Regions from separate parts of the Pontibacillus sp. ABV4_188 genome, predicted to be linked through region 2. Evidence: riboswitches for the same ligand, from Rfam matches in the RefSeq annotation. Region 2 holds a riboswitch; each other region holds the start of a gene.

The links. A riboswitch is a leader RNA that binds a small molecule or an ion and turns the genes downstream of it on or off. The one in region 2 is predicted to bind S-adenosylmethionine.
Positions count from the first base shown of each region.
Region 1: another riboswitch for S-adenosylmethionine. It lies ahead of ACYX4O_RS11780 (O-acetylhomoserine aminocarboxypropyltransferase/cysteine synthase family protein); the one in region 2 lies ahead of ACYX4O_RS02110 (sulfite exporter TauE/SafE family protein).
Region 3: another riboswitch for S-adenosylmethionine. It lies ahead of ACYX4O_RS07720 (Na+/H+ antiporter NhaC family protein); the one in region 2 lies ahead of ACYX4O_RS02110 (sulfite exporter TauE/SafE family protein).
Region 4: another riboswitch for S-adenosylmethionine. It lies ahead of ACYX4O_RS06510 (methionine ABC transporter ATP-binding protein); the one in region 2 lies ahead of ACYX4O_RS02110 (sulfite exporter TauE/SafE family protein).

Region 1 covers NZ_CM149975.1:2,291,024-2,298,594, reverse strand. Annotated here, with positions in the region: gene ACYX4O_RS11795 (MFS transporter) at 1-918, shown strand, start outside; gene ACYX4O_RS11790 (hypothetical protein) at 948-1,361, opposite strand; gene ACYX4O_RS11785 (homoserine dehydrogenase) at 1,601-2,581, opposite strand; gene ACYX4O_RS11780 (O-acetylhomoserine aminocarboxypropyltransferase/cysteine synthase family protein) at 2,597-4,294, opposite strand; SAM riboswitch class I at 4,408-4,519, opposite strand; gene ACYX4O_RS11775 (manganese catalase family protein) at 4,627-5,517, opposite strand; gene ACYX4O_RS11770 (YuzF family protein) at 5,539-5,754, opposite strand; gene ACYX4O_RS11765 (HAD family hydrolase) at 5,907-7,034, shown strand; gene ACYX4O_RS11760 (hypothetical protein) at 7,242-7,571, shown strand, end outside.
Region 2 covers NZ_CM149975.1:387,659-396,086, forward strand. Annotated here, with positions in the region: gene ACYX4O_RS02080 (HAAS domain-containing protein) at 1-468, opposite strand, end outside; gene ACYX4O_RS02085 (PadR family transcriptional regulator) at 473-799, opposite strand; gene ACYX4O_RS02090 (RDD family protein) at 1,038-1,436, opposite strand; gene ACYX4O_RS02095 (Cof-type HAD-IIB family hydrolase) at 1,566-2,390, opposite strand; gene ACYX4O_RS02100 (aldehyde dehydrogenase) at 2,713-4,014, shown strand; gene ACYX4O_RS02105 (NAD(P)-dependent oxidoreductase) at 4,087-4,968, opposite strand; gene ACYX4O_RS02110 (sulfite exporter TauE/SafE family protein) at 5,057-5,950, opposite strand; SAM riboswitch class I at 6,075-6,181, opposite strand; SAM riboswitch class I at 6,336-6,442, shown strand; gene ACYX4O_RS02115 (phosphoadenylyl-sulfate reductase) at 6,534-7,259, shown strand; gene sat (sulfate adenylyltransferase) at 7,282-8,428, shown strand, end outside.
Region 3 covers NZ_CM149975.1:1,522,304-1,530,731, reverse strand. Annotated here, with positions in the region: gene ACYX4O_RS07750 (hypothetical protein) at 178-363, shown strand; gene ACYX4O_RS07745 (MFS transporter) at 1,031-2,227, shown strand; gene ACYX4O_RS07740 (hypothetical protein) at 2,307-2,438, opposite strand; gene ACYX4O_RS07735 (tetratricopeptide repeat protein) at 2,455-3,552, opposite strand; partial or broken gene ACYX4O_RS07730 (helix-turn-helix domain-containing protein) at 3,562-3,708, opposite strand; gene ACYX4O_RS07725 (C40 family peptidase) at 4,693-5,589, opposite strand; SAM riboswitch class I at 5,995-6,102, shown strand; gene ACYX4O_RS07720 (Na+/H+ antiporter NhaC family protein) at 6,163-7,503, shown strand; gene ACYX4O_RS07715 (ABC transporter permease) at 7,686-8,428, opposite strand, start outside.
Region 4 covers NZ_CM149975.1:1,287,419-1,295,846, reverse strand. Annotated here, with positions in the region: gene ACYX4O_RS06545 (Ger(x)C family spore germination protein) at 1-95, shown strand, start outside; gene ACYX4O_RS06540 (GerAB/ArcD/ProY family transporter) at 359-1,459, shown strand; gene ACYX4O_RS06535 (GerAB/ArcD/ProY family transporter) at 1,473-2,579, shown strand; gene ACYX4O_RS06530 (hypothetical protein) at 2,642-2,767, opposite strand; gene ACYX4O_RS06525 (M20 family metallopeptidase) at 3,043-4,236, opposite strand; gene ACYX4O_RS06520 (MetQ/NlpA family ABC transporter substrate-binding protein) at 4,260-5,099, opposite strand; gene ACYX4O_RS06515 (methionine ABC transporter permease) at 5,115-5,777, opposite strand; gene ACYX4O_RS06510 (methionine ABC transporter ATP-binding protein) at 5,767-6,786, opposite strand; SAM riboswitch class I at 6,937-7,045, opposite strand; gene ACYX4O_RS06505 (hypothetical protein) at 7,166-7,441, opposite strand; partial or broken gene ACYX4O_RS06500 (HD domain-containing protein) at 7,626-8,428, opposite strand, start outside.

The DNA of each region.
Region 1 (7,571 bases), 1.9 Mb from region 2:
CTCATTTATATGGCAAGTTCTATAAGTGAGACCACTACTTTATCTTATATGACAAAACTTGTTCCGGCAGAGAAAAGAAAACGTTTTAACGCTTGGAGAAGTCTGTTGGATTCAGGTGGATTTGTACTAGGGCCTGCCATTGCAGGTTTATTATTTATGATTAGCAGTTTAAATGTTGCCATTTTATTAAACGGGTTATCCTTTATTTTATCTGCTCTTATCGTTTTAAAGCTCCCTAAAATGAGCGTATGTAAGCCTGAAATAGAGGGATCAGTGAATAATTCGTTACACTTACTTCTGACTGACTTGAAAGCCGTCTGGCATTTTACGAAAACCTCCAGACAAATTGTATTGACTTATTCTTTAGTTGGTTTAGTAATGATTGGAGCTACTGCTATTGATTCTTTAGAAGCGGCATTTTCGAAAAATGTATTATCTTTATCCGATATGGATTATGGATTTTTGGTAAGTATAGCGGGCACGGGGTATATTTGCGGTTCTTTGGCTATGATCGTCCTTGCTGAACGTTTGGGAAACCGTTTATTAGTATGGGGTGGGGCAATTCTTGTAGCTTGCGGGTATGTAACCTATGGATTCTCGACGATCTTCATTCAAGCTGCAGCAGGATTCTTTCTCCTTTCCTTCTTTATGGCCTGGGTGCAAACTGGATTTAACACATATGTTCAGCAGTCGGTTCCAACGCCTATGATTGGGAGAATCTCCAGTGTATACGGTTGGGTCGAAGCACTTCTTACAATATTTGCGACAATTGTTATAGGAATGTCAGCAGAAATTGTTACCATCCAAAGTTCTGTAGCGCTTGCGACCCTTTGTGTCTCAGGAGTCATTGTTATTCTCCTTTGTGTATATCTATATCCAAAAGGTTCTTCCACTCAATCAAGTAAATACCAATATTGAATAAAAGAGGCTCTCTTCAACGAGAGCCTCTATTTCGAGGAAGATGGTAATTCGTATCGTTTACCAATCGTAATCCCATCAAGCAATGGGATCTCTTTCTCGACAATTTGTTGAATGGTTTTACCCGTCAATTCACCTGACTTATTTACCGTTATACTTCGTGTTAGATAAGTTACTTGTTCAGCTTCAATACTTAGAGGTGGCTGTGTCCCTTCTTTGTTACGAGTAATGTAACTTGGATACATGAGGCTGACAAAGCGTTCGTTTTGGGTATCATTTCTTATTTCTAAATTGATAGTAAATGTAATTTTTTCCTCACTCTCGTTTGTTACATGGTAGGAGAAATTTTGAATGGAAATCGGTTCATCTGACTTTTGAACCGATGAGCAAGAAGAGAGAAGAAAAGTAAGGATGATAAAAGCTCCCAGCCATTTCGGGTGCATAGAAAAGACTCCAATCTGTAAATCCTTATTATGGTATGATGAACCCTCACTAAGGGGCCCTTCTTATCAAAATCATGTATAATTATTAGCTTAGGCAATTTGATTTAATGAGTCAAGTTCTGTCAAGGTTTACACGATTAATCAAATGTTATAGATTTTACTCCCATATCCATCTGGTTTAATTTAACCATAAATGTTAAAAAGCTCAAAGTTAAAGTAACTTTGAGCTTTGTCTTCATTTATTGGAACTGATGAACGCTGCTATGGGACGGTTGAAAAATAGTAATAAAATCTTCAATCATACCACTCGCAGTGGACGAAGCTCCTGCTCCGGGACCGGATAATGTTAAGGAGCCTGCCAAATCGGTATGAATGACCACACCGTTTTGGACACCATCATTCGAGTAAAGAGGATGCTGTTCTGTAAGAGGAATGGGTTGAATGGATGCTCTAACATCCCCATTTTTCCATTCAATTGTGGCCACGTGCTTTATTTTTTTATCCATAAATGAAGCTTCGAGGATTTGAGTAGGGTCAACTCTATCAATTCCTTCTACATATACATCGTCCCAGTTAGGTTGCTTTCCATAAAGGAGCTCGCTGATAATCATTAATTTGTAAAAGGCGTCGTATCCTTGTATATCATTGGTTGGATCTGCTTCGGCATATCCTCTTTGTTGGGCTTCTTTAAGTGACTGCTCAAAAGAAGTCCCATCTTCTCTCATTTTGGTTAAGATAAAGTTCGAAGTTCCGTTTAAAATCCCTTCCACTTTTTCAACCTGGTTTACTTGTAGGAGCTGTTGAAGAGTGCGGATAACAGGGGTTCCTGAAACGGTTGTCGATTCATACCCTAAAGAAACTGAATGTTTACTTGCTAATTCTTTTAACTCATTTCCGTGTACGGCGAACATTTCTTTATTGGCTGTAACAACGTGCTTGCCTTGTTCAATTGCTTTTTTACAATAGGTGAAGGAAGGCTCTTCCCCAACAATTGCTTCAAGAACAATGTCTATATTTTGAAGAAGTAAACAATTAAAATCCGCTGTTACAAGAATGGAAGAAGGGATCTCGCGTTGCTTTTTTAAATCTTGTACTAGTACTCCCGTGATTTCAACGGGTTCTCCAAGTAGTGCTTGGATTCTTTCTTGATGAGAATGAACAATTTCTATTACCCCTTTTCCTACTGTTCCGTAACCTAGTAACCCAATTCGTATCGTCATGATGAGCCTCCTTGATCAAGTTGTGCGAAATAATACTTTATCCTGTTCTTTATTTACACTTGAGGTGCGAGCGTGAATAGCATCTTGATATAAATTATTTGTTTGAAGGAATGAAGCATGTTGGTCTTTTAATGACTGTAATTGACCCTCGCTAAGTGTATTCGATTGATAGGCAAAGAGCTTTGTATTAAGACCTATTTGTACCGGAGAGTCTAGTTTTTCAGTAACATAAACAATATCAGCCCCGTGAATAGCCTCGTTTTTAAGTTTAAATCCTAATCGAGACAATTTTGAACGTTCTTCTTCAGAAGCACCATTACCAATAATTGCGATACTTTTAGGCCGAACGGTCGTTTCATCTCTGTAAAGGCTTGATTGTAAGATAACAGAGGATGATGGTACCGAAGGAGATAGGCTCGTTAAACCTGTAGCTTCTTTGATTGCTTGTTCTAAGTCTTGTAACAGATCATGAGTTGATTCAAGTCCAACTGATAACCGAATTAAATCTTCTGTTACCCCTGTTTTCAATAGATCTTCCTCATTCAGCTGCTGGTGAGTCGTTGATGCGGGGTGGATAATGAGTGACTTCGCATCTCCTACATTCGCTACATGAGACCACAAGTTAATCGTATCAATCACTTTTCTCCCTTCCTCGCGGCCACCTTTAATTCCAAAAACAATCATGGAGCCTGCACCTTGACCTAAGTACTTCTCTGCTAGCTGATAGGATGGATGTGAAGGAAGTCCGGGATAGGAAACCCATTCCACACCTGGGTGGTTCTCAAGATAGGTTGCGATTTCCTTTGCATTTTGAACATGGCGTTCGATGCGTAAGTGCAACGTTTCAAGTCCTTGCAAGAGATGGAAGGCATTGTGTGGACTTAAGCAGGCACCAATATCTCTAAGCAGTTGAACCCTTAATTTGATTGCGAATCCTGCCGCTCCCACGTCAAGTCCATACCTTAGTCCATGGTAACTAGCATCTGGCTCAGTGAAGCCCGGGAAGTTCTCATGATTCCAGTCAAATCGACCTCCATCAACAACAACACCTCCAATAGAAGTTCCATGGCCCCCAATCCATTTCGTAGCCGAGTGGACAACAATATCCGCACCGAATGAAAGAGGTTTGCAAAGGATCGGCGTTGCAAAGGTGCTATCTACAATAAGGGGAATGTGATGTTCATGTGCGATGTCAGCAACTGATTCTATATCTAATACGTGTAAGCTAGGATTACCAATTACTTCAGCAAAAATTGCTTTTGTCTTAGTTGTGATGGCATCACGGAATTGTTCAGGATCTGTGCTATCGACAAAGGTAACATTAATTCCATATTTAGGGAGTGTTGTGGCGAAGAGGTTGTAGGTGCCCCCGTAAAGGTTCGTAGAAGCCACAATTTCATCACCAGCACTCGCGATATTCAAAATAGCAAGTGTAATGGCAGACATGCCAGATGAAGTTGCAACTGCTGCTACTCCGTCTTCTAAAAGAGCAACCCGTTGCTCGAAGACGTCCACTGTTGGGTTGCCAAGACGTGTATAGATGTTGCCTGGTTCTGCTAATGAGAATAGGTTTTGAGCGTGATCGGTGTCGTTAAACACATAAGAAGTGGTTTGATAAATGGGTACAGCACGAGAACCAGTTGTTGGATCAGGTTGTTGTCCTCCGTGTAAACTAAGTGTTTCCTTTTTAAATAAATAGGGGTTATAAGTCATAACAATTCCTCCTTGGTTAATAAGTCTAGGAAAAATTGCCATACAGGTGAGGGAAAAGAAGAGGGCATATAAAAAACCCTCTTCATAAGAAGAGGGTGTATGTAACAGTCCTCATCTTATCTTCCAGATCCACAGACCTGTAGGATGTAGCACCACTCAAGCACAGATTGCTTGAAGGTTGCCGGGCTTCGCAGGGCCTAGTCCCTCCGCCACTCTAGATAAGATATTCATTTTGTCTTTCATCATATGAGCTTGTTATGGATTATAGAACAATTTATGAGCACCGTCAATACATATTCAGACCATTTTTTATTTTCTGAATCCTAGTTACTCTAAATATTTTCCATTAAGCGCTTAGCGATTCGCCTATAATCATCTGCGTCAACGCCAGGGGCAAATTGTTCTGGGATATCGTCTAAGTCCGGAATAGGTGCTCCTTTAGGGGAACCTTCGATGACTTTTAGCGGTTCCCCTGTTTCTGGATTGCTTCCTTTCCAAATTTGTTTAACATCTTTGTAGTCTGTATCACTAAATGTGTATAGAATATTGTTTAATCCTTGTTCTTCATATTTTCTGGCATAATCGAATTTTGAGTTATCAAGATTAGGAACAGGTAGCATTTTCGTTACATCTACTCCTGTTGCGATCTCCAATGCTTTGGCATAGGCAACGACATGAACGCCTCCACGAACGAGTAAATAACCGATCATTTCTCTAGCTGTGGGGTGATCTGTCATCTCATACACTCTCATTTTATGAGTTCTGGCCCCAAGTTCTAAGAAGAAATTGTGTAAGAGATCCAATACCAGATTTCCACTATTAAATACATTATCTCCTGACCAAGCATTTCCCATTGAATCTCCTACTAACGCTGTTTGAGCGGTTGAAATAAATTGGTACGTGTTACGGGCATCTTTGCCAGCTTGCAGAGGTGTAATATCAGGAGGACCAGGGAACGTGTTATCTTTTGAGAGCAGGTTAATGGATGTTGTCACTAGTTCTACATGTCCCATCTCTTCGGCAGTAATACTTGCTACTAAATCGTAAAAGGGTTTTAACTTTTTCTTTCCGCGGAAGTTAAAGGATTGGAACATATAGTTATTAAGTGTCGACATTTCACCAAATTTACCGCCTAATAATTCTTGCACAGCTGCCATTGCGTTTGGATCACCGCGTTCTGGAATAGGTAATTCTACTAATATACGATTTTCTCGTTTAAACAAAAGAACACCTCCTTTTTTAGTTTAGGAAGAGGGGAATACCCAAACGATTTGCTGAGTTCGAATGAAAAACGGGGTATTATTCATTTCGACTACGATATGGTCCGGCAGTACATTTGTCAGCTTTCCTCGTATTGAACCTTGCGTGGTCTGAACGGTTACCTGGCTCCCTGTGACGGATTGAAGAGTTTGGTAGACATAGGGGTCATAAAAGGATTGTAAATAAGATGAGTTATCCATGTGCTTCTCTCCTTTGCTGTCATCTCTTGAACACTTTATGCCTGTTTAGGATTGTCCTATCACCAATAGGGTGAGAAGAAAAGCTTAGTCTGTTCTTTTGTGCTTTACCTTGCTACAATAGGACATAAATCTAAGAAGAGTAGGTGAGCCAATTGGGAAAAACAATACTTTTTGATGTTGATGGTGTTTTACTAAGTGAACATAGGTATTTCGATGCTTCAGCGTTGACGGTGTGGGAGCTTGTACATAGCAATAATTATTTAGGGCTTCAATCTGACCGATTCCATACAGATGTAACAGAGAATGAAGTAGGAGACCTTCGAGCGGAAGTTTTTCAGGATGATGAAGTACTTTATCTGATTAAATCAAAAGGGATTAATGCAAACTGGGATATGGTGTACTTAACGTTTTCTTTCCAACTGATTCGCTTGTTGTCTCAGTTAAGCGAGACAAATGGGGAATATGTAAAGAAAGTGCTGCAAGAGATGACGTTAAATCGCGAGACACTTCAAGAGATTGGAAAGGAACTTTATAAAGCTGGAATAGAACCAGACTATAAAACGTTCGTTCCAGTTATGAAAGAGTCAGAAGCAATGCGAGGTGAATTACTCACGTACTTAAACCATGTTGCTTATGAAATGACAGGTATTGAGACGATGGCATTTACGCGTAACAGTGAACTTTGGGAGCTTGGGAGGGAGACTTTCCAAGAATGGTACGTTGGTGAAGGGTTAACGGAGAAGTCTATTGGACGTCCAGCTTATCAGAAAGGGAAAGAAGGATTTATCCATATCGAAACCCCCTTGGCTACAATAGAAGAACTTGATGAACTATTTACGAAGCTGAAAGAAGAGGGCCATACTCTAGGTATTGGAACAGGCCGACCAGCTCTTGAAACAGTAGAGCCTCTAGAGAATCTTGGTATTATCTCTTACTTTGATCGTAACCGCATGGCCACAGCATCTGATGTGCTAGAAGCTGAAAAGAAACACGGAGAGAAAGCCCCGTTAGCTAAGCCGAATCCGTTTACGTACATGTTCGCGTGGTTAGAACGTTCAAGTATTGAAGAAGCACTAATGTATACATTTACTGAAGAAGAGAAAGACTCTGTAGTCATAGTTGGTGACTCCTTAGCAGATGGTCTAGCTGCACAAAGCCTTGGCTGTCACTTCGTAGCTGTCTTAACCGGACTCTCAGGTCAAAAAGCAAGACATGAATTCGAACAAAATAATCAGCACAACATCATCAATAATATCAAAGACCTTTATCAAGCTTTATAACGTAAATGCTTTAACAAAGTAATGCGGTGACGCGTGCCAGACACCCTTCAGCGCTTTAGTGAAGTAGTGGGTGTCTGGCACCGTTTATTGCTTTAATTAGATAGTGTGATAAAGTGATGTTTTATCATAGAGAAGATAGAGTAGGTTTTCTTATTGTAGGTTATAGAGAGTAGAAGGTGTTCATAGGATAATAGCGGAGGGGATTCTATGCTAGAGTTATTCTTATGGACATTGGCTAGTCTGATCGTGGTTATGGTAAGTTCGGCGTTCGGTATGCGAGAGTTGTTTGTAAATAAACGTTGGTGGTGGCCGTCTGTTACACTCTTATGCCTGACAATATTGTGCGGCACTATTGCAGCCTTAACTAGTCTTTTTGCTTCACAAATCATAGAACTAGACAAGCCGGCGAAAGGTTTATACTACACCGTCCGCATAATGTTTGCTCTTAGTATTTCTAGTTTTACGGCATATTTAATCTTTATGTTGAAGGGGAATAGGGAGACATTCAACTTACCGAAGAAGTTAAGGCTTGTGGAG
Region 2 (8,428 bases):
CACAATGAAAAGGGAGGCAGGGACAATTCCAAGCAGAGATAAAAAGAGCCATTGCTTGGTTTCAGATAATGAGGTGACCGCTAAATATCTCAAAGCAAGTCTAAACATAATAAAAAGGTTGATAAAGAAAATGAAGGGATAGCCGATGAGCTCAAGTAAAGAATATTCCATAGTACCGTTAATCGCGTCATCTATTAAAATAAACGATAAGCCACCAAGGAAGATGATTGGGATATACTTTAGCACTCCTTTAAGATCAAGTGGCATTTCATCCGCTACCTGATTCATGTACTCTTTTGGGGACTGACCTATGATATCTTCTACATCTTTTCCGTTTCTCTCCGCTTCGTATAAATGATCTTCTAGCTCTTCAACGATTTCATTAATTTCTTGTTCATTCTTCCCGCTGGAAACTAGGTAGATTCTTAGGTTATCTAGAAATTGCTGACTTTCTTTAGACACTTTCATTTCATTACCCTTCCTTTCTTAATAAAGAATCAACACTATCTGAAATATCACTCCATCTTTTCTTGAACTCTTCTAGTTCTTCCTCGCCCTTTGGGGTTAACGAGTAATATTTTCGTTTCGGTCCACCTGAGGGCACCTTCTTTTGAGTCGTTGCTACAAGGCCTTCTTTTTTCAATCGAAGTAATAGGGGATAAATGCTACCTTCCTTAACCATAGTGAACCCAGAGGCATGTAGTTTTTCCATCATTTCATAGCCGTAAGTTTCTCCTTTACCAATAATCGAGAGAAGACATCCTTCGAGGATCCCTTTTAGAATTTGACTTGAAGACAATCACGTTCCTCCTTTTTAATAGGTTGATTTTCGCCAACTAACTTGTAATACAATATAGTTGGTCAAAAAAATAACCATCTAGAAACTTCAACTACTTTGTTATACATGGTAGTTTAAAGATAATATACATTAGATGGAAATTCAAGTGTTATGTTCAATTACGGGACAAGGGACCTGTCCCCTGGTCCCTATGTTGATCAAACGTTTGATCAATGTAAAAAACCCCGAAGAACTAATTTTAGTTCTTCGGGATTTCTTTTACCGTCGTATGAGCGATGCGGTCATGTGGAAGTGTTGCTCCATCTTGTGCTTCAAAATTTTTACGCTTGATCAAAAAGAGGAATGGGCTTAGTGTGTCTCGGTAAGCGATCCTTTTCATTATTTGTTCTGGTGAGAGTTCCTCACTATCTTCGGACTCAAGCGTCAGTCCCATCGCCTTATAACCAAATGTCTGCTGGTTGTTCCTGAGCAAGGCATACTCAAGTCCCCACATTACAACTGTAGGGGTCACAACAGCGTGGACCCATTCCTTCTTTACTTTTTTTCGAAGAAATTGCTCCACTCCTAGTGAAATGACACCTGAAATTGTTCCATCAATTAAAACAGCTTTAAAACGTTTTTTCGTGATAGGCTTCAATAAGTTCTCCCCCTTTTTATAGGATCTGTACTATACGAAGGGGAAGACAAAAGCGTTTCACTTTAACACATATTTTTGTGGAAAGACCTTGAAGGTTCCCTGCGTCCTGATTTACTTTGCAACGTTTTGTTATTTATGAGTGAAGTGCTCTTTCAACAGAAACTCCTCAACCACTTGTGCAACGCCGTGGTTCACATTCGTATCTGTTACAAAATCAGCAACCTCTTTAATATCCTCTGGAGCATTTCCCATTGCGACGCCAAGGCCTGCGAATTCAATCATTTCCTGGTCGTTATAGCTGTCGCCAACGGCAATAATTTCTTCGCGCTTCACGCCAACTTCTTGAATTAGTTTCTCGATGCTTGTTCCTTTAGTAATGCCTTTATCTGTGAATTCAAGGAAGAAAGGCTTAGAGCGCATAACGCTAAATTCGTCCCCTAGTTCTGCTTGAAGTTTCTTTTCAACAGTTTGAAGGTGCTCAGGTTCTCCAACCATTAGCACTTTCACAACGGGTTCAGTCACACCGTCCATAAACGAGTCGACGTGTTTAATCGGAAGACCTGTAAGATCCGATTCAATGGAAGTGTAAGGGTTATCCTCTGCGGTGACAATCTCGTCCCCAACGTACGTGTGGATCTGAACGCCTTCTCGCTGGCTGATTTCGTTTAGTCGACGAACGGCTTCTACACTTAGCGTCTGACTAAAGAACTCTTCATTGGTTTGGCAGTTGATAATCTTCCCGCCATTAAAGGAGAGGATGAAGCTTCCGTATTCAGCAAGGGAAAGTTCCTTAGCGAAAGGCACCATGCCATAAGTAGGTCGCCCTGATGCGAGTACTACTTTTCCTCCTTGTTCTTGTACTTTCATTAAGGCCTCTTTATTTCGTTGTGATATCTTGTGGTTATTGCCAAGTAATGTATCGTCTAAGTCTAGAATGATCATTTTGTAAGACATGCGTGCATAATCCTCTCTTTATCTAGCTTCTTTTTGTATCTATTTGTCATTTTACTAGAATTCTTAAGAAATGGGGAAGGGTCTTTCATATGAAGTAGAGGGAGATTGTGGATAAGGGCTTGTTTAATAGCTCTTGTACCCTTGATAAAATATTGAGATTGGCAATTATTTCGCATTTCGAAACAAATAAATTGACCATACAGTACTAGAAGCGTATCTTTATATGCACGCTCCATTCTTTAAATAACACAAGTAACCAATCTAGAAATTTTATTAAATAAAATACTCAACTTGAATAAGACATATTAAAGGAGAATCGATGATGGAAAACTATCAAGAACTAACGCAAAAGCAGAAGTCATTCTTCCGTACTGGGAAGACGAAAGATACACAATACCGTATCGATATTTTAAATAAATTGAAAGATCTTATGACAACCCATGAGCAGGATATTCTAGACGCTCTTAAAGTGGATCTGAATAAACCTGAAGGGGAAACGAAACGTGCAGAAATTGGACTTGTCCTAGCGGAAATCAATTATATGATTGAGAACCTAGCGAATTGGTCCACACCGGAAGAAGTAGACACGCCATCAACACACGAGGGGGCTACAAGCTTTATCACACCTGAGCCTTATGGTTCCGCCCTAGTCATTGCTCCGTGGAACTATCCGGTTCAGCTTGCGCTTCTTCCGTTAGCGGGGGCAGTAGCGGCTGGAAACACAGCGGTCTTAAAACCATCTGAATTAACGCCAAACACATCCAATCTATTAGCAAATATGATCAATAACAATTTCTCAAGAGAGTATTTATGTGTCGTTGAAGGGGAAGTCGAAACAAGTACAGCTCTCTTAAAAGAGGACTTTGACTATATCTTCTTCACAGGTAGTACAGGTGTAGGGAGAATCGTTGCAGAAGCGGCGGCGAAGAACTTAACCCCTACAACACTTGAGCTTGGAGGGAAAAGCCCTGCCATTGTGCATGAAGATGCGGATCTTGATGAAGCAGCAAAACGTATTGCAGGCGGTAAATTCGCCAATGCGGGTCAGACTTGCGTAGCGCCAGACTATGTTCTTGCTCATAGTCGTATTAAAGATCAATTAATCGCTAAAATCAAAGAAGCCATCACAAGCACGTATGGAGAAAACGTTTCTGCAAGTGACTATAATCACGTTGTGAGTGAACGACATTTCGATCGTCTGTACAACTTCTTGGATAATGGAGACTTGGCTGTAGGTGGAAGATCAGATCGCTCTCAGCTGTTTATTGAGCCAACGGTTTTAGACAATATTTCGTTTGAAGACTCTGTTATGCAAGGTGAAATCTTCGGCCCGATCCTTCCGGTATTGACGTACGAAGAGACTTCAGAAGCGATTGATACAGTTCTAAATCGTCCAAAACCATTAGCCCTTTATCTTTTCTCTGATGATCAAGAGGTGCAAGACGATGTACTGAACAACATTTCCTTTGGTGGCGGTGCGATTAATGACACCATTAATCATATGACGACGCACTACCTGCCATTTGGCGGTGTGGGTGATAGCGGCATGGGTGCTTACCATGGTAAAGCTAGCTTTGACACATTCACACACTTTAAGAGCATTCTTAAGCGTTCCAATAAATAAGTCATAAAAAAGGCTTGGAGACCCTCCGTATCAAGGGAACTCCTAGCCTTTATTTTTTGAAAAAGATCTATTCTATTGTTCTTTCGCCATCATCTTATAATACTTATAAAGCGCATGAGTCCCGTCATTGTCCCCGCCAGCTTCACTCAAACGGTCATATAGATCTTTAGCCAGTTTTAGGCCTGGGACGGGTAACTCCATTTTATCAGCTGAGTCGATGGCGAGGTTCATGTCTTTAATGAAGTGCTTCACGTAGAAGCCAGGTTCAAAGTTTCCGTCGATCATTCGTGGTGCTAGATTAGATAGAGAGAAGCTGCCTGCTGCACCGTGCTGAATGCTTTCAAGAACCGTTTTGGGATCGAGTCCTGCTTTCTCGGCATACGTAATGGCTTCAACAACGCCCATCATCGTAGAGGCAATAGCAATCTGGTTACACATCTTCGTATGTTGGCCTGATCCAGCCGGGCCTTGCAAGACGACATTTTGGCCCATCGCTTCAAAAGCCGGGAGAACGTCTTTGAAGTATTTCTTATCTCCGCCAACCATAATCGTTAACTTCCCTTGCTCCGCGTAAATGTCGCTACCTGATACAGGAGCGTCGAACGCGTGAAGGTTATGTTCTTTTGCTGTGTCAAAGATTTGTTGAGCTAACTGAGGTGAGGAGGTGGTCATATCAATGAGATAAGAACCGGATTTCGCATGTTGGATAATCCCGTTGCCTCCAAGGTACACTTCTTCCACATCACTTGGGTATCCCACAATCGTAATAATAATATCTGAGCTTTCAGCGAGCTGTGCCACATCGTTTTTCCACGAAGCACCTTCAGCAATTAGGTCTTCTGCCTTCGTTTTTGTTCTGGTATACACGTTGACGGAAAACCCTATTTTCATCAAGTTTCGTATCATGCTTTTCCCCATAACACCCGTTCCGATAAAGCCAATTGTTTTGTTCATATGTATTCACCATCCCACTGATTTAATACGTTTAGTATAGCAGGTAGGCGGTGGGGATTACAGGAAATGGGGCTGTGGCATACGTACCCTACTGTTTCACATAAGACTTCCCGTAGTCTCTAATTCGAATGTACTTCCGTATTGAGAACGCAACCACCGTTAACCAAGCTGCCACAAGAATGCCGTAAATCATATAAATTAAAGTTGTATCTAAATCCACCGTTAAGAGTAACGTCCGTAGGTTTGTTAAGACGATAAACCCTCCCGCTAACACACCAAGTATTAATGCTGGGATCACTTGAACAAGCCAAGCTGCAAGGGGAGCGGCGACCACGCCTCCTATGACAAAGGCCATGACCCATAACCAGCTAAATTCTTCCCATCCGAGAAATAATATAAAGCCAAGTGTGGCGGATGTTGTAATGGCGAATTCTGTGGTGTCGACTGTCCCGATTACTTTCCTTGGGGTGGCTCCTTTTTGGGATAATAAGATCGGGGTGTTTACAGGCCCCCATCCCCCTCCACCGATGGCATCTAGGAATCCGGCTACGAACCCGAGTGGATAGATGAAACGCTTTTTAGGGGAAAGGGTTGGTCTTGATTTTGAACGCTCAACGTTAAGTAGTAAGAAGCGTATGAGTATGTAGACACCAAGTAGGAGCAGGAAGAATGAGACAAATGGCTTAATAACATCGCCAGGAAGACTACTTAAAAAGGCTGCTCCACAAAAGGCACTAATCGAGCCAGGTAGGATGAGTGGCAGGATTAATGACTTATCAATGTTCTTAAATTTGTAATGGGAATAACCAGATACGGCCGTTGTAGCAATTTCAGACATATGTATGGATGAAGACGCCACTGCAGGAGCTACTCCATAAGCTAGCAAAAGCGAAGAAGAGCTTAATCCGTAAGACATACCTAAAGCACCATCAATTAACTGAGCAAAAAAACCTACAAAAGCAAAGATTAATAGTTTCCTCAAAATACGTTCACCCCTAAATGTATTATTCTTATCTTTTTACTCGGGATTAAAATAAAAAAATAAAGCTAAGCGAGTATAGACATAAAAAAATCCCCTTATGTAAGAAGAGGTGAATAGTACCTTCTCCTTATCTTTCAGAACTGTTTCTGCTGGACGGAGCACCTTCTTCTTTAAGCAAGAGGTTGCTGCGGGATCGTAAGACCAGTTTCCTCCCCCGGCTCTGTATAAGGACGTATTCGAATTTGAATAGTTTCTAATGTAAAATACAGCCAGATAATTGTCAACATATTTATAAAATTATAAAAATTTGAATAAATTGTTGACATATTCTTCTATGGGGCATAGTATTTTGGATAATAAAATATTCAGCAAACGATAACCGAAATTCTTATCCTGAGAGGTGGAGGGACTGGCCCTTTGAAGCCTCGGCAACGGGTCTGATCTAGAGATACTGTGCCAACTCCAGCAAGTGAAATACTTGGAAGATAAGAAGATGGGTCACTGTATAGCAGAGTGAACCTCTCTTCTTGTCTTTAAGAAGAGAGGTTTTTGTATTCGATTAAAAGCAAGGAGGGAGGAGCTTATGACACAAGAAGTCGTAACGTATGAGCAGTTCACAGGCGATCCATTCGCCTCTTATCGACCAGATAATGAGGTGGAAGGTGCTTTAACGGTATTGAAATGGGCGTATGAAACCTACGGAGATTCGATTGTGTATGCTTGTAGCTTTGGAGCTGAAGGAATCGTATTGATTGACTTGATTTCGAAAGTAAAACCCGATGCGAAGGTTGTTTTCTTGGATACAGGAATTCATTTTCAAGAAACGTATGAACTAATCGATAAGGTCAAGGCCAGGTACCCTCAGTTGAATATTGAAATGAGAAAGCCAGATTTAACACTAGATGAGCAAGCTGAAGAATATGGATCAGCTTTGTGGAATAAAAACCCGAACCAGTGCTGTTACATTCGAAAGATTAAGCCACTTGAAGATACACTTAGCGGTGCAACAGCCTGGGTTTCTGGCTTAAGGCGGGAACAATCAGCAAGTCGTAAGAACACAAACTTTGTTAATAAAGATGAACGATTCCAGTCTGTAAAGGTATGTCCTTTAATTTATTGGACGTGGGATTTTGTATGGCAATATATCCGACTAAACGACTTGGATTACAATGTTTTGCATGATCAAGGCTTTCCGAGTATTGGATGTAAGCCATGCACATCTCCAGATGAAGGAGACGGACGATCAGGCAGGTGGAAAGGATTTAATAAGACAGAGTGTGGTCTTCACACGACAGGAAACCAAGATTAATCAATTTTTGGGAGGAATGAATATGACAGTTATTGCACCGCACGGAGGAACATTAGTGAATCAGTGGAGTACGAAAGAGGAAGCGCCAGAAGCAAATGTGAGCATCTCGATCGATAAGATGGCGTTAAGTGACTTGGAGCTATTAGCCAACGGCGCTTATAGTCCGTTAACAGGGTTCTTGAGTAAGGAAGATTATGAATCAGTTGTGGACCGGATGAGGTTATCAGATGGAACACCTTGGAGCATTCCGATTACGCTTCCAGTTGATGAGGAGAAAGCAAAACAGTTGAGTAAAGGCGATGTAGCTGAGCTGAATTTAGAAAACACGGTGTATGGCTATATTGAGGTCTCGGAGGTGTACCAGCCGAATAAGACAAAAGAGGCAGAGCAAGTGTACTTAACGACTGAACTAGAGCATCCAGGAGTGAAAAAGCTCTTTGCGCGCCCTGATTATTATGTGGCAGGTGAGATTGTTCTTATAGAACGCTCCGAGCGCGAGCACGATGAAGGGTTTTATTTAGACCCAGCTCAGTCTAGACAACGCTTTGAAGAGCTTGGTTGGAGTAAAGTTGTCGGTTTCCAAACGCGAAATCCTGTGCACAGAGCGCATGAATATATTCAAAAGGCAGCACTTGAAACGGTGGATGGCCTTTTCCTGAATCCTTTAGTCGGAGAGACAAAGAGTGATGATGTTCCGGCGGACGTACGGATGCAGAGTTATCAAGTGTTACTAGAGCATTACTATCCTGACAACCGAGTCGTCTTAGCGGTCTTCAGTGCTGCGATGAGATACGCAGGGCCTCGTGAAGCCATATTCCATGCTATTGTCCGTAAGAACTTTGGCTGCTCTCACTTTATTGTTGGCAGAGACCACGCTGGTGTTGGTGACTATTACGGTACGTACGATGCACAGAAGATCTTCTCCCATTTTGACAAAGGAGAATTAGGAATTACACCTTTATTCTTTGAACATAGTTTCTATTGCAAGGCTTGTGAAGCCATGGTATCTGGGAAAACTTGCCCTCATGGAAAAGAAGAGCACGTTATTCTTTCTGGAACTAAGGTCCGTGAACTGCTTCGAAATGGAGAGCGACCGCCTAAAACCATTAGTCGTCCAGAAATTGCAGATGTACTCATAGAAGGACTTAGGACAGATTCTTCTGTTCAAT
Region 3 (8,428 bases), 1.1 Mb from region 2:
TCAAAACCCTCATCCAAACATCCATTCTATCCTTCTCTATCTCTTCTACTTGCGAAAAATCTCCTTTATTAGCTCATATCGCTGTTTCTTTTTACCTAATTTTCGAGAATACACTTTTATTTCCTTCCTTTTGCTCCATCTACCCCACATCAATGTCCCAAAGAAGTTTACAGACCCTTGTATTACAATATAATTAAGTACTACAGCACTCATTTTAGCTGGTTAGTCTCGTCTCAAGATGTGCGTAGCTTATTAAATAGCGCGACAACGCTTCTAGGCGATGCTTTCTACTACGGTAATGGGTTCATTAACGTACAAGAAGCAATGAACGCAGCTACTACTACTTTTGCAGTAGCACAATAAATGAACTTTCCCCTTCGTTCCCCGGATCCTTCCGGGGAATTTTTTTGGCTTTAAGGTTTAATATTGTTATATTTTCAAGTATAGGGCAGATTGTTGAAGATATGAAGCATAGACATGTTAGTGTAAATAGGGTCGTTATTTTGTTGAGAGCTTGGGGTGTCTGGGGAACGACTCGCTTTCCGCGGGCGAGCTGTCGAGCTTCCTCGGGAAAACCACCCTGCGGGATCTCGTCGACCTCTTTCTCCCGCAGGAGTCTCCTCGTTCCCCAGACACCCCTTACCAGATTAAGTATAACGTCCCCTCAGCTCGAGTATGGCGGTGATCCAATATCCCCCTCTTATGTAGCATGCTTCCGTTCTACTATATATGGCAAAGGTGGTTCGGGGAATTGCGAGACTCCTGCGGCACTAGGAGCCTTGGGGAGACCCCACAGAGAGCGTAGCGAACGAGGAGGCTTCCCAGCTCGCCGCGGAAAGCGAGCGATTTCCCGAACCGCCTTACCCGCAATCTGAGCAAACGGAAGCATTCTCTCAATTTCGAGTCTTTCTTATACGGAACTCTTTAGGAAGCATATGCCTTTACAAAGATCCTTGATAAGCCTATGATGTTCCTTGGTGTTTATAATCGAGATTCCATCATGTAACAAAACACCACAGGAGGACTTATTATGACACAAACAAAATCACCGATATGGACGAAAAGCTTCCTTTTTATTTCCTTAAGCAATTTCTTCTTATTCCTAACCTTTTATGCCTTGTTAACCACATTACCAATCTTTGTAACAGATGATTTACAAGGAACAGAAGCACAAGCAGGTTTAATTGTTACATTGTTTTTACTATCAGCGATACTTGTGAGGCCTTTTTCTGGAAAACTACTAGAAGACTTCGGAAAGAAAAAAATGCTTCTCATAAGTCTTTTACTATTTATGTTGACTACCTTCGTTTATGTAGCAGCAACTAGTTTTTACTTATTATTAGCTTTACGATTCTTCCACGGTATCTGGTTCGCGATAGCCACTACAGCAGCTGGTGCAATTGCTGCAGACATTATACCAGATAGCAGGCGTGGTGAAGGACTTGGATATTTTGCTATGTCAATGAATCTTGCTGTTGTCGCAGGTCCTTTTTTGGCTTTATCGCTTTTAAACTGGATCTCTTTCTCAACACTCTTTATTGTACTTGGATCCCTTTTAGCAGGAGCTCTCTTTTTCACTAGCTTTGTAGCTGCTCCTGTTATGAATGAACCTTCTAAGAAGAAAAAAGTAACGCTGCATGATTTATTTGAAATAAATGCTTTACCCATCGCATTAGTAGGAAGTTTACTAGCTTTCACCTACTCTAGTGTTATATCTTATATTTCTATTTATACGAAATCTCTGGGATTACTAGAAGCAGCAAGTTTCTTCTTTGCTGTATTTGCTGTTGCAATGCTTATTTCGAGACCGTTCGTTGGGCGTATCTTTGACTCTAGAGGCCCAAGCATTGTTATTTACCCATCCCTAATTCTCTTTGCTTTAGGTTTATTTACACTAAGTATGACGACTTCTTCCTTTATGCTCTTGCTGTCAGCTACACTAATCGGTCTAGGCTACGGAAGCCTTGTCCCTTGTTTCCAAACACTAGCTATTCAGTCTGCTGATCACCATCGAAGCGGACACGCAACAGCAACTTTCTTTACACTCTTTGATACAGGAATTGCAACTGGCTCTTATGTTTTAGGTGTCGTAGTCTCCCTACTTGGATATAAACCTTTATATTTTGTAATGGGTCTGTTTGTGTTTATTGTTATGTATCTTTACAAAGTTATAAATAATAGAAGAAGGAATTCAATCAAATCAAGTTCCCCCGTTCACTCTTCCTAAGAAGGATTGCAGTGACCTAAACACCTTCTCTATTACAGACTAAAATCCCCTAGCTCTTAAGAGCTAGGGGATTTTAAGATTAAATATCTGTCAATTCAATTGTTGTCGGTTCTGGTTCTTCATCAAGTGCTAATTGAGTTGCCGAGAACCCTCCTAGTGCTGAGAATGCAATTGCCCCTACTGCCAAAACTGAAATCATCCATTTTTTCATACTTCCCACTCTCCCTCTACGTAATTGATAATTTTTTATATGATTCATTAGCTAGAGTTAAATAGTAACAAGCATCCTTATACCTTTTGTTTTTTTGTAAGCATTCAGCCAACAGTTCACAGTATAGTCCGATATAAAACTGGTTTTCATTATCGATAAAATAAGGAATAACTGTCTCTTTTAAATAATGCTCTAGACTAATGAGATCCTCAAGAACCCGGTATTTATATACCTGAAAATAATAGCGTAGGATTTTGAAGTCGTTTTGTTGTTCGATCATAATCAATCCTCGATCGATCCATTCCAACGCCCTGCCCCGTTCACTTAGCTCAAAAAGTGACTCCACAATGGAAGCAATACTAGTCAACTTTCCTTTTACATTATAGTTATCTTTATACACTAGACTTTTCTCAAAGTAATCAATTGCTTTTTCATGATGGTTGAGAGCTGCATGAAGCGAACCTAAATTATGGTAAGCAATCCCTTTTAAATAAGAGCTTTGCAAGTTTCCTGCTGCCTTTACAGCTAGTTGAAAGCACTGTTCTGCTTGTTCAAATTGGTGAATTCGCTTATAGCATATTCCAAGTAAAACCTGGCAATCACCACTTCGTTTAAAGTCGAATTGGACTGTATACAGGTTTAAGGCTAACCTAGCGTAATGAAGCGATAACGTCACATTTTGAAGGGAAGATTCATTAATAGCTGATATAAAATACAAATCAGCCCGCTCATGATCACTAAGTGTAATTTGATGAGCAAGTGCTAATGATTTCTTATAATACTGCTGAGCTTCTCTGAATCTTTCTTGCATATTATGATACAGTCCAGAGAATTTCATATAATAGTACTGATGCTTCTCTTCAAATAGGTCCTGCATCCTTTCTAACTTATCTAATAAAACGGGTACTTCTGAAAAGTGACGCATCAACAAATGATAGCGAACCTCATACAACTTAAACAAAGCTAGTATACTCGGAGTTGAGAGTGTGCTCATTTTTTGCTTTAACTTTACATATAATTCTGTTGCTTGGTCCGTTTCTCTATGCATAATTACGGTGTACCACTCGTGTAGTTCTTGTTCGAGTAACTCTTCATCTACACCTTCTTCAAGCACTTCAACTGGAATATCCAGGCGATGTAAGAGCAGCTGAACAATTTCCTCACTTGATTTAGTAAGCCCATTTTCGATCTTACTTAAATAAGAAATTGAACAAATTCCCTGAGCCGTTTCTTCAAGAGTACGATTTTGGTTTAACCGATGTAATTTAATTGTTTTTCCTACTTCAGACCCTTTTAAGATTTAATATCAACTCACTCTCTAGTGAAGCAACATCCTTTGCTAGAGTATATGCTTCAAATGTTCCAACTACCCCTCTCACAACCGTTTACTCATTTGGGAAAGCAAATCTATAAATATAGCCATAAAGACTGGATTATATCTGCAATTTTTCCCAAACATATTACGAATATAGGATGTAAGTTATATTCATCATAATCAATAATTAGAAATATATCAATATTCTGATAATTTTAGGTACTAGAGTACTAGTTCTTATGGCCCGAAACCTTACTCCGCTAGGTTCATTCGAACTATAAATTGATCGTAACCTTTTTATCACAAGTATGTTTAACAATAGAGCAGTAATCATGAACACTCAAAGCTGAGAGAATGTTTTCGTTAACTTCAATTGTGCATAAGGTGGGCCTGGAAACCAATCGCTTTCCTGTGGCTCACCTAAGCTCTTCTGCCCACGGGAGTCTCGCAGTTTCCAGTCCCACCTTTACCATATAAGGGTTAACAAAACATGCTATATGGGGTGACTTCAGCCCCCCTGATGCTACCTACGGGGGCCGTTCACCTCTTTAAAAGTCGGGGCTTGCTCGGGGACTGCGAGACTCCCGCGGGGGAAGGAGCCTAGGGAAGACCCCGCAGAGAGCGACAGCGAACGAGGAGGCTTCCCAGCTCCCCGCAGAAAACGAGTTGTCCCCGAGCAAGTCCAAGCACTCATAATCGTAACGGCCCTTTCCATACTAAAATGTCTCAGTTTCAATCCTTCCGTATAAGGGGGCTTATGTGGAAGGAGTATAAAATCAACAATAAACATGAACAAAGCCAAAAGTTAAATTGCGTATCGATTCATCTATACTAGTTTATAGAACTAGCAAGCTGGGTATAAGAACAATAGAATATAAAAACTCCCCTTTGGTTTTTGAAACCAAAGGGGAGTTATAACCGTACAGTAAAATAGACTTTCTATTGGTGTTGGTAAAGCGTCTCATATAAGGTTGAAGAAAAATCGGCGCGGGAGACATTTTCTGCGGAATAGCTCTTTATACTTTGGTCCTTAGCAATACCTGATGCTTCAAACGAGTTCAGTACCATTGTAGTCATTTCACTGAATGTGATTGTTTCGTTTGGTTTAAATTCTCCATTTAAGAAGCCGTTAATGATGTCTAGCTCTTCCATCGCTGCTATATCATTAGCAAATTGATGATTAGGGTCTACGTCAGGGAATGTCGTATTATCAGATGCTTCATGATCAATGATTCTATTAAACAAAGCAGCTGCTTGCCCTCTAGTAACATCCTTATTAGGTTTGAATGTACCATCATGGTACCCTTTAATAATTTCACTGCTCACTAAAGCCTTAATTGCTTCATAAGCCACATGGTTTTCATTTACATCAGCAAACAAACTGTTTGCATTTAACCCTGCTACACGGCGCGCTGTAGCAAACTTAGGTCCCCAGTATGGGTTGCTAAGTGAAACAATGTCAATTCCCCTGCTAGATGTAGCACTAATAAACTTATTACCACCCACATAAATCCCGACATGCGAGATGCCTGCTTTATATGTGTTCTCAAAGAATACTAGGTCTCCTGGCTTCATATTGCTTTTACTAACTGCTTGTCCTACTGTTGCTTGACTTCCAGTTGTACGAGGGATTGAAATACCCACTTTGTTAAAAACATATTGTGTATATCCTGAGCAATCGAATCCACTAGGGCTCTGGCCACCAAATACATAAGGCACACCTATGTGATTCTTAGCTACATTTAATAAATCATCTTGACTAGCCGCCCCAGCTACAGATGCGCCACTAAACGTAAACATTACCGCCATTCCGCATGCTACAATTTTCTTCAACATATTCCCCACTCCATTTTCTTCTAGTATCGTCTGTTTTTTCTTCTACGACTATTCTACCAAAAGTTTCTTTGTCATAAAGTTACGTTTATATTACAATTTGTTTTCAAAAAAGACATATTTCTTTATAAACATTCTACAAAATCCACTCAAAACTCCATTTTCATTGTAATAGGAAAATGTAGGTAATAAAGAAAAATGAAACTTTAGTACACGTTCTAAGCGCAGTATTATTTAGGGAGTTGTCCCCAATTAGTTTAATCTAGGATCTTCCAACCCACAAAGGCATGCCTTTTATCTTACTTTTTTGTAAATTCTATTAATGCATCATTTCTTCTTCTTTCATTGACAATAAAACATGTAATAAGTAAACTTAGACATTGCATGTAAAACAAAAATGAATACTCCTTCTTATCACGAGAGGCGGAGGGACTGGCCCTACGATGTCTCGGCAGCGGGCTCATTATTAATGAGTGCTGTGCCAAATCCAGCAAGGTTACACTTGATAGATGAGAAGAGGAGCTCTAAATAAAAAGCCCTCTTCTGATCAAGAAGGGGGCTTTTTTTGATTATCACATGTCATTTTTCACACAATATTATAAACAAGCAAGAAAGAGGTGCAACAACATGAATATAAACAAAGGGAATCCACTTGCCCTGTTACCCTTATTCATTTTCTTAGTTATCTTTGTAGGATCCGGAATAGTAACAGGTGATTTCTATTATATTTCAATCTTAATTCCAGCCCTAATTGCAGCCATTGTAGCAATCCTGCAAAATCGAACAAAGCCAACCTTTGAGAAAGTCGAGCAATTCGCAAAAGGTGCAGGCCACCCTGACATTATGATTATGGTTTTTATTTTCATATTGGCTGGTGCTTTCTCATCGGTGGCAAGCAGTATTGGAGCAGTAGAGTCTACAGTAAACTTGGCATTAACCTATCTTCCTGAAAACTTAATTATAGTTGGAATTTTCATTATTGCTGGCTTTATATCACTTTCTATGGGGACATCAGTTGGTACTATTAGTGCTCTAGCACCCATTGCTGTCGGAATTAGTGCTGAAACGGATTTCACTGCGGCATTATCACTTGCAGCAGTAGTTGGTGGCGCTATGTTTGGCGACAACCTATCGATTATTTCTGATACGACAATTGCAGCGGTTCGAACACAGAAAACGGAAATGAAAGACAAGTTTAAAGCGAACTTCTTTATCGTTCTTCCTGCAGCCATTGCAACTATTATAGTCTTAATTGTGATCACTTCAGGTGGAACCTCTTCTGTTGAGGCAGACAGTTTCAATTGGTTAAAGGTTATTCCTTATATTGGCGTTTTAGTGGGGGCGTTAGCAGGTTTGAATGTTATGGCCGTGCTCATTGGCGGAATTCTGCTCTCTGGAATCATTGGAGGAGTCAGTGGGGAATACTCTCTTGATGCTTTTATGACAAACATTACATCAGGGATTAACTCGATGTCGGAATTAATTTTCCTTACTATTATTATTGGCGGGATTGTAGCCATGATTCAACACAATGGTGGGATTCAATTCCTTCTTTATACACTTACAAAAGGAATTCGTTCTAAAAAAGGTGCTGAAGGCAGTATCGCTGGCCTTGTAGCAACTACAAACCTAGCTACAGCAAATAATACAATTGCGATTATTACGACAGGACAATTAGCAAAGAACATTGCTGATGAATATGAGATTGATTCCAGAAAGTCAGCAAGTTTACTCGATATCTTCTCTTGTACGGTTCAAGGTTTAATTCCATATGGAGCACAGTTATTAACTGCAGCCCAAATTGGAAGCCTATCACCAATAGAATTACTGCCGTACTCTTTCTATCCTATATTAATAGCTATATCCGGTATCATTGCAATTGCAATTGGATTTCCACGTTTTAAGAAAACAGCATAAAATTACTAAAAATGACGGGATGTATGTATCCCGTCATTTTTTAATACTTGTGAACTATAAAAATGAATCAAAAACGTACAATTGTCCCGCCATTGTCTCCTTTTTTGTAAAGACAAATAATAGAAATAAAAAGAAAATCGTAAATAATGGAATAGACATCCACTTTCCCATGTGACTCCCTCCTACACATCACGCTTTCGGAATAATATAATCGCTACTGCGAGCGCAATACATCCATACATAATGGTATAAAGAATCATCACATTATTAGGAGTAGATGCACTTGCAAACATCCCCTGCTGAGCAAGACTGACAGGGTTGTCCGCTGTATCAAATAGGAATACAGTCATTTTACGGTACATAGCGTCTACAGGAAAAATGAGGCTTGAAATAATGCCTATATTCACAAGCGCTCCCTTCTCCATTATAGTTCCAATTTGCTCTACAAACCCTCCTATAAAAGCAGAACCGTACAGGATAATTAACACAATCCCCGCATTTAGCGTTGTCATTCGGCTACTTAACATGACACCTAACGTTACTAAAACAAGGGGTTGTAACATATACGTTGCTACAGCACTTACAATTTGGCTAATGGTAAAATCCAGGGATACAACTTCGCCGCCTATGCCTTGATGCAGAATAATGATGCCCGCAAATAAAAAAACCGCGTAAGCAATTAACAACCCTCCAAGACCAATTACTTTACCAAACAAAAACTGTGTACGCGTTATAGGTCGCATTAGCCACGTATCGATTTGGTGACTATCTATTTCACTAGCGATTGCACTTACACTTGATAAAATGGAGAGCAAAGCAACAATGAACGATGAGAAATAAAGCCCTATGCTTAATAATTGAGAGGAAAATAGCTGTTGCTGCATCATTTGGTCTACGGTAGAGGCTCCAAAACTTTTCCAATCCT
Region 4 (8,428 bases), 900 kb from region 2:
AGTTCCCTGAAGTGGAAGTAACAGTAGAAGCCACTGTAAAAATCAACCGGACAGGGACCATTTCCAATCCTTATGAATTTGAAAAGGAGAAATAGATGATGTGGGTTATTCTTTACGGGTTTATTATATCTATTAGCTATATTCAGGTCCGGGCATTATGGACGCAATCCCGCAAACGAGACTCCTTTATTTATATCCTCACGATGGGGGTGTCGTTTATGATATTGATCCTTTCTCAACTTGGGGTTCCTATACTAAATCCACTCGAGGGCATTTCTATCGTATATGATCCCGTTCACAGTCTTTTTCGATAGAACCAAAGGTTTTAGAAAACATCCAAGGAAAGGAGAGAGAATGAATGCATCGTAAAGAAGAGATTAACTTAAGACAATTCCTTTTGTTTCTATTTTTATTCGTGATTGGCACATCGATTTTACTCTCTCCCTCTTCCTTGGCAACGATAGCGAAAGAGAGCGCTTGGTTAAGCATTGTTGTTGGAATGATGATCGGTGTAGCTATTATTCTTTTCTATCTGCTAATCAGTAAATGGTATCCGAATCACAACATTGTAGATCTGAACAGACTCCTGTTTGGCAAGTGGTTGGGAACGATTTTCACTCTATTCTTCATTATCTTCGCACTCGTGAGCGCTTCCACAGTATTGTGGACAATAGGTCACTTCATGGTTACTCAAATGTTACACGAAACGCCTCAGCCCTTTATTCATATGCTGTTCATGTTTGTTGTTATCTATGGAGTTTATTTAGGGATTGAGACAATCGGAAGAACAGGTGAACTCCTCTTTCCATATGTGGCCCTATTATTGCTCATTGTGTTTATATTCAGCATCCCGAGTATAAACCTTAATTACATTGAGCCATTCTTCGACACAGGAACACGAGATATTATTAAAGGAGCTTGGTTCGATCTGAGTGTCTCAACATTTCCCCTGGTGGTTTTATTCATGGTCTATCCGAAACTCGTGCAAGAAAAGAAAGGTGTTGGGAAGAAAGTAACGGTCACGTATATTCTTGCTATGCTGACCATTTTAGCAGCAACCCTCCTCACCACAACCGTCTTGGGGGTAGAGTACACCCACCATCATATCTACCCAACTTATGTATTAGCAAAGACACTCAACATAGAAGGATTACTACAAAGAGTCGAAGTAATCATCGCTGTCTCCTGGATATTGACCATCTTTTTCAAATTATCTTTATACTTTTATGCAGCTGTTACCGCCCTATCCCAAGTGCTTAAGGTAAATAATTACCGTTCGCTTACTTTCCCACTAGGGATTTTCGTCATTGCACTTTCGCTTATTATTTACCCTAGCAGTATCTATGCGTCTGAGTGGAACCAAACGACTTGGATCTATTACTCAGCAACATTTGGCTGTCTTTATCCTTTCCTTATTGCTATCGCAACGCTTATGAGAAAATTGTTCAAACGTTCTTGAAAGGAGTCTCATGATGAAAGAATCCGTTACACGCTATCAATTTATTTCACTCGTTATTCTGTTCGAATTTGGAAGCTCAATCATCGTGGGTCTTGGCTTTGAAGCGAAACAAGATGCCTGGCTTGTTATCTTATTGAGTATGCTCGGGGGCATTGTACTTTATTGGCTTTTTACTCGTTTTGTGACCGCCTACCCTGATACACCTTTTCCACAAATTCTCCAAATTGTCGCAGGCCCTTACTTAGGATCTATTGTGATATGGAGTTACTTTGCTTATTTCATCTATTTAGCAGCACGGGTTTTACGAGATTTTACTATGTTAACCGCTCAAACGATCTTGCATGAAACCCCATTAATAGCGGTTTCTGTTTTATTTATGGTGGTTGTTTGTTTTGCTTGCTACCTGGGGGTGGAAGTTATTGCTAGAACAAGTGAATTATTTCTGCCATTCGCATTACTTATGGGCGGATTGTTCTTGATGTTTGTATTTATGATGGACCTCCCTAAAATCCATCATCTTCAGCCGTTCTTCCATCAAGATATAGGAAATATTGTTTCTTTCGTGTTTCCAAAAGGGGTAACGTTTCCTTTTGGAGAACTAATCGTTTTTGCAATGATCTTCCATCACCTAGAACACCCGTTGAAAAGCTTCCAATACGGGGTTATGGGAATCCTTTATAGTGGGGCTTCACTATTTATTGTTAGTCTGACAATCTTGATGGTATTAGGGCCCATCATTGCGATGAATTCCGCGGTACCGCTCCTAGATACAATTTCACTTGTAAACTTACAAGGAATTATTCAGCGATTGGACCCCATTGTTATCATTATCATGGTGATCACGGGCTTTTTTAAGATTACCATCTTCTTTTATGCGGCGGTTGCTATACTTCAATACTTGTTTAGACTTCCGAGAAGGGATAGTAAAGGATTAATTGGGTTTATGGGTATCCTTGTCATTATCCTATCTATATTAATTAGCCCAAATTTCGTTGAACATATGCAAGAAGGATTGGAGATCGTTCCTCTTTATGTACACGTTCCTATGCAAATGATTATACCTGGCTCCCTCTTTCTCCTTCTCCTTATTAGAAAAAGGAGAAACAGCCAATCAAAATAGGGGGAAAGGCACGATTTACTTTTTCACCTAGTAAACCGTTCCTTTCCCCCTATTCTACGTCCTTAGACAATTTTCTTAATCAGGCGACCAAGCATCCTTGGAATAAATGTAACAATTGCTACAATCTTATCAACTAGTTTATGCAACATGAGAAGTCCCTCCTTTTGTTTGTTAGTTATTCCTTTCACCCTAATAGGCCTTCCTAAACGCTTCTAGCCCAATATGAGACATAGGTTGCATGTTTCGACTATTGCCCCGGAAATATTTCTACATCATTAGACACCATATGTGTTATTAAACGTTATTTAAGCCCAAACTATGACGAAAAAGGAGCCACCTATCTATACAAATGGCTCCTTTTACAGGGAAGTTCTTTATGTGAGGAAGCTTTGAATTGAGATAAACGGCCACGCGTCCACAACGCTAGCGAAACCATAATTTCAACTAAAGTTTTTAAAGATGATTAACCCTGTTTAGATTGAAAATCTGCTTGAACTTTCTGCAACAACTTATGGTCTGTTAACAAATCCAAACCCGTTAAGGCTAGTGCCTTCGCTCCAGTAATGAGCGCTTGGTCTCCTCGTTCTGATTTTGCTGCTTCTCTAAAGGCATCAGTGTGCGGAACGAGGTCAGAGGATCCTATTTTTATATAAGGATGAATGGTCGGAATGACTTGACTAATGTTTCCCGCGTCTGTAGAGCCAATTCCTTCACGTCCCTCATCTATATAGTCCTCTCCCAAGTCTTTTATCCTCTTACGGAAAACGGCGTCAAATGTTTCATTTAAAACAAGGTTATCGACTCCGTTTTGAATAGGTGTGACTTTAACGCTCGCTCCGGTTGTGAGGGCTGCTCCATCTGCGATCCGCTTCACTTTCGCTGTTACGTCATTACATGCTTCACGGGTAGCTGCTCGGACGAAGAATCGAGCTCTTGCGTAATCTGGGACGATGTTCGGGGCGACGCCACCGTCTAAGATCACCCCGTGAAGACGAACATCGTCTGTTACGTGCTGACGGATGGCATTCACACCATTAAAGAGTTGGATGACACCGTCTAAAGCATTCACTCCGTATTCTGGTTTAGCAGCAGCATGAGCTGATTGGCCGTAGAACTCGAAGTCTAGTGGATCAACAGCCAAAGATTCTGATGTGCCGTTTGTTTGATTGGATGGGTGAACCATCATACAAGCATCAAGGTCCTGAACAAGGCCATGTTTGACAAACGTCCCTTTAGCGCTTCCGTTTGGTCCCCCTTCTTCAGCAGGGGTTCCAAGAACAACGACTTCCCCACCAGTTTCTTCAAGAACTCGGCTAAGGGATATGGCAGCCGCAACACTAGTTGTGCCGATTATGTTATGACCGCACGCATGACCGAGTCCAGGTAAAGCATCATACTCAGCAAGGAATCCTATTTTCGGGCCATTTCCAAGTCCTTTTTTACGGGCAATAAAAGCTGTCTCGTGCTCCGGAATGCCCTTCGTAACTTCAAATCCTTCACGCTCTAACAGTTCGCACAACGTAACACTTGCGTAATATTCCTCGTTACCAATCTCCGGATTCTCATGGATCCGGTGACTCGCGTCCAGGTATACCGCCTTTTGGTCATCCACATACTGCGTAACTTCTTGTTCTAACGTCATTTCAACTGTGCTCATGCCACTCACTCCTTTTCTTTACATTACCAACCGATTTTGTCTAAAGATACGAACGTCGGGATTAGAGAATCGTTATAAGTTTCACGGATATGCTCTGCAATTTCCTCTGTTTGGTAGATCTCTACAATCTTTTGGTACGCTTCCTTATCCGTTTCATCTGCTCTTGCTGCAATAATATTGATATAAGGTGTTGCGGTATCTCCTTCGATGAAAACCGCATCGTCTACAGGGACAAACCCTGCTTCTACTGCTACTCCGTTATTAATTACACTAGCAGCCACATCCGGTAATACGCGAGGTGTTTGAGCCGCTACAACTGGTGTGAATTCTATATTTTTTGGATTTTCTTTAATTTTATCTAAAGAACCGTTTCCGTCGAAGTCATCAGGAAGTGTGATGATGCCTGATTTCTCAAGTAATAGAAGCGCTCTTCCCATGTTGGTTGCCTCTTTCGGGATGGCGATGGTACTACCTTCTGGAATGTTCTCAAGATTATCGTATTCCTCTGAATAAACACCCATTGGTGCAATAATGGTTGTCCCAATTGGTTCAAGGTCAAGGTCATGTTCTTCAATAAATGAATCGAAATAAGACACCGTCTGGAAAGCATTTAGATCAATGTCACCATCTGCTAGAGCTAAGTTAGGTCGAACGTAGTCTGAGAACTCAACAAGTTCTATATTGATTCCTTCTTCTGATGCTTTTTCTTGAATCGGCTCCCATAACGGAACGCCAGAGCCATTTAAACCGATCTTAACGGTCGTCGTCTCCTCATCTCCTTGAGCCTCTGTGCTACCACACCCTGCTAGGGCGGCTCCTACTGTTACTAATAGTGCTATGAATAGAATCATTTTTTTCTTCATATGTAATTTCCTCCTTTATCGTCTGCGTACAGCTTTTGAAATGTAATTTCCTAACGTTTGCACCGTCTGTACAATGACGACGAGCAAAATGACAGTTACGATCATCACATTCGTTTCAAATCGTTGGTATCCATAAGAAATAGCTAAGTCACCAAGACCACCGCCTCCAACAAAGCCAGCCATTGCTGATGCACCGACTAAGCCAATGGTTGCAATCGTAATGTTTAAGACAAGAGAACTTAATGCCTCTGGTAAAAAGACACGGTAAATGATTTGCCAAGGCGTTGCCCCCATCGATTCTGCCGCTTCCACAACACCTGGGTTAACCTCTAGCAAGCTACTTTCAACTAACCGAGCAATATAAGGCGCCGAAAAGAACACAAGAGGAACAACGGCTGCTGCAGTTCCGATTGAGGTACCAACGATAAACCGTGTAACCGGTAAGATCGCTACTAATAAGATAATGAACGGAATTGATCGAAAGAAGTTCACAATACCGTTTAACACTTTAAATAAAGGACCGTTCTCAAGTAGTCCATTCTTTCTTGTTACAACAAGAGATATCCCAAGGGGTAAGCCAATCACAATTGCAAACAGTAAAGCGATAGCTACCATAACAATCGTCTCTTGTGTCGCTTCTAAAATCTTAGGCCAAAATGTGGCTAAATCAACTTGCATCTCGCGTCACCTCTTTCACTGTTACAGACTGCTGGATAGAGTGAAGAGCTTTAAAGATCTCTTTTTCTCCACCAATAAATTCGACAATTAAGCTTCCAAATGGTTCACCCTGTAGTTCAGTAATTTGCCCATATAACACGTTCACTTCAACATGATGCTGAGTGGCAGCCCGGTAAAGAATAGGCTCTGAAGCTTGTTCTCTTAGGAACGTCACCCTGTAAACGTGGCGCGTACTGTCTAAGGCTTGTAGAATCGATTCAGGAATCTTATCGTTCATAACCGAGCTTACAAAGTTCTTCGTTGTCTGATGCGTAGGGCTAGAGAAGATATCAAAAACTGTTCCTTCCTCAATCACTTTTCCATCTTCCATAACAGCTACCCTGTCGCAAATCTCTCGAATAACTTGCATCTCATGTGTGATCATTAGGATTGTAATGTGGTACTCTTCACGAATTTGTCTCAAAAGGTCCAAAATCGAATCGGTTGTCTGAGGGTCAAGAGCTGATGTAGCCTCATCGCAAAGGAGTACTTCAGGAGATCGAACGAGTGCTCTTGCAATACCCACCCGCTGCTTCTGTCCTCCTGAAAGTTCTTCTGGGTATTTTCCTGCCTGATCTGCTAACCCGACAAACTCGAGGAGCTCTTTTACTTTTCCTTCCACTTTCTTGCCTTTTTGTCCGTCTAGTAATAGGGGGAAAGCTACGTTTTGATAGACCGTCTTTGATTCTAGTAAGTTAAAATGTTGAAAGATCATCCCGATACGACGTCTTTCTTTTCTTAGCTTGGATTTTGGCAACTGAGTCAGGTCCTCTCCGTCTAGCCTCACTTCTCCTGATGTTGGGCGTTCAATTAGATTGACGCATCGGAGAAGTGTACTTTTCCCTGCCCCACTAAAGCCAATGACACCGTAGATGGCTCCTTTATCAATAGACACATTGACTCCGTCAACGGCTCGAATCGTTTGATCGTTCTTCTGGTACACTTTCTCAATATTATGTAACTCAATCATGCTGTCTGCCTCCTTTGATATTCAAAAACAGATCGGAATACTTGGTTTACAAGCTATAAGTATCCTATTTTCTTCTTTTCTGGCAAACAAAAAATCCCCTCTTCTTAAAATAATAAGAAGAGGGGATTTACGTATATGTAGATCCGTCTCTTCTCATCTTTTAAGCTTAAGCTTAAAGGAATTGGCACGGTGTTCCAATTAAATAGAATCCGTTGCCGAGGTTTCAAAGGGCCAGTCCCTCCACCTCTCTGGATAAGAAGATTGTTTTCAAATGTGTTTTTCGTTAATCCATATATTACACGGGGCGATTAGAATTGTCAAAGGATTTTTAACAATTTAATAGTTAAAAATTTTATTATTATTTTAGTAGCATACCTCACTATCCCCAAATAAACATCAGATAACCATTAAAGGCAGCTAAGATTACACTTAGTAGAAGCGTCAAAATGGGAATAATTTTGCCCTTCCCTTTCTCTTGGATGACTCCCACGATCCCTGCAATCAGTCCTATAATGGCTGTATATCGTGTTAAATGAGAGAACGTTACAATCGTTAACAGTCCCTCCATAGAAGCTACTATAGCGAGAGCAAGTAACTGTCCTACAAATATGGCTAACATACATAATGAGATCTTTCCTGATACTGCTTTTGGCACCGGTGTTCCCTCCTACTATTGGTTATGTAGGTAAATACCCTTATCTTTTGGGATCTATTCCTTAAAAAAATGAAAGGACAAATAAAAATCGAGATGATTTCTGACAATTTGCACTCTTTAGTGTATGACTTTAGTTCGTTAACACCTTAATCGATATAAAAGAGAGAGGCGCGTAACCTCTCTCCTACACATTTACTATTTTTACATAAGCGCCTTTCTTGGCTTTTTCATATGCCTCTTGACCCATCCGCTTCACGTTCTCAGATTGTTCAGAAATCCTTATAAGACTACCCCCGGCTCATGAAGCAAGGATCAATAAGCCTGACTTTGCCTTTTCTATGTAGATCGTAGTCTTGAGGATTTTCGATCACGGAAACAGTTTGATGGAGTTGATCTAACCATTTATGCACACTTTCTTTATTACAAGATTGTAGTAGATCCAATACCGCGCGATCTGTCTTTTGTAAATCATAGAATGTAATGACACCTTCGTCTAAAGCTGCACGTACTGCACGCGCAAGGCGATCGTAGCCAAAAATGTTCAAAGGATGCATAAAGAAATCAATGACCTCCTTATAGTACACCTCTACAAACCATTCCGCACTTTCGGCATTTGCTACATACATTTTCCCGTTAAAACACTTTAAGCTGGACAAAAAAGTATGGATTTCTTCCTTGTCAATATGCCCATACTGATACATATCTCTTAATGTATAGTCCACTCGATCTGCACAAAGTTCAGGAGCAGGTTGTTCTAGTAACGTCCACTGCTCGTCATTCCCAAGAAGATCGGATACCTTAAAACCATACTTCTCTACTATCTCAGGAACTTCTGATTGTTGAATAATGCGTTCATATATTTTCTCATGATAGTCCTCATCTTTATTGTCGATAACAAAGTCAATGACGTGTGAAAAAGCGGTATGAGACACGTCATGAAGCAGCGCAGCAATCTGCTCTTCAAGGCTCCCACCTAAGCGCCTGATC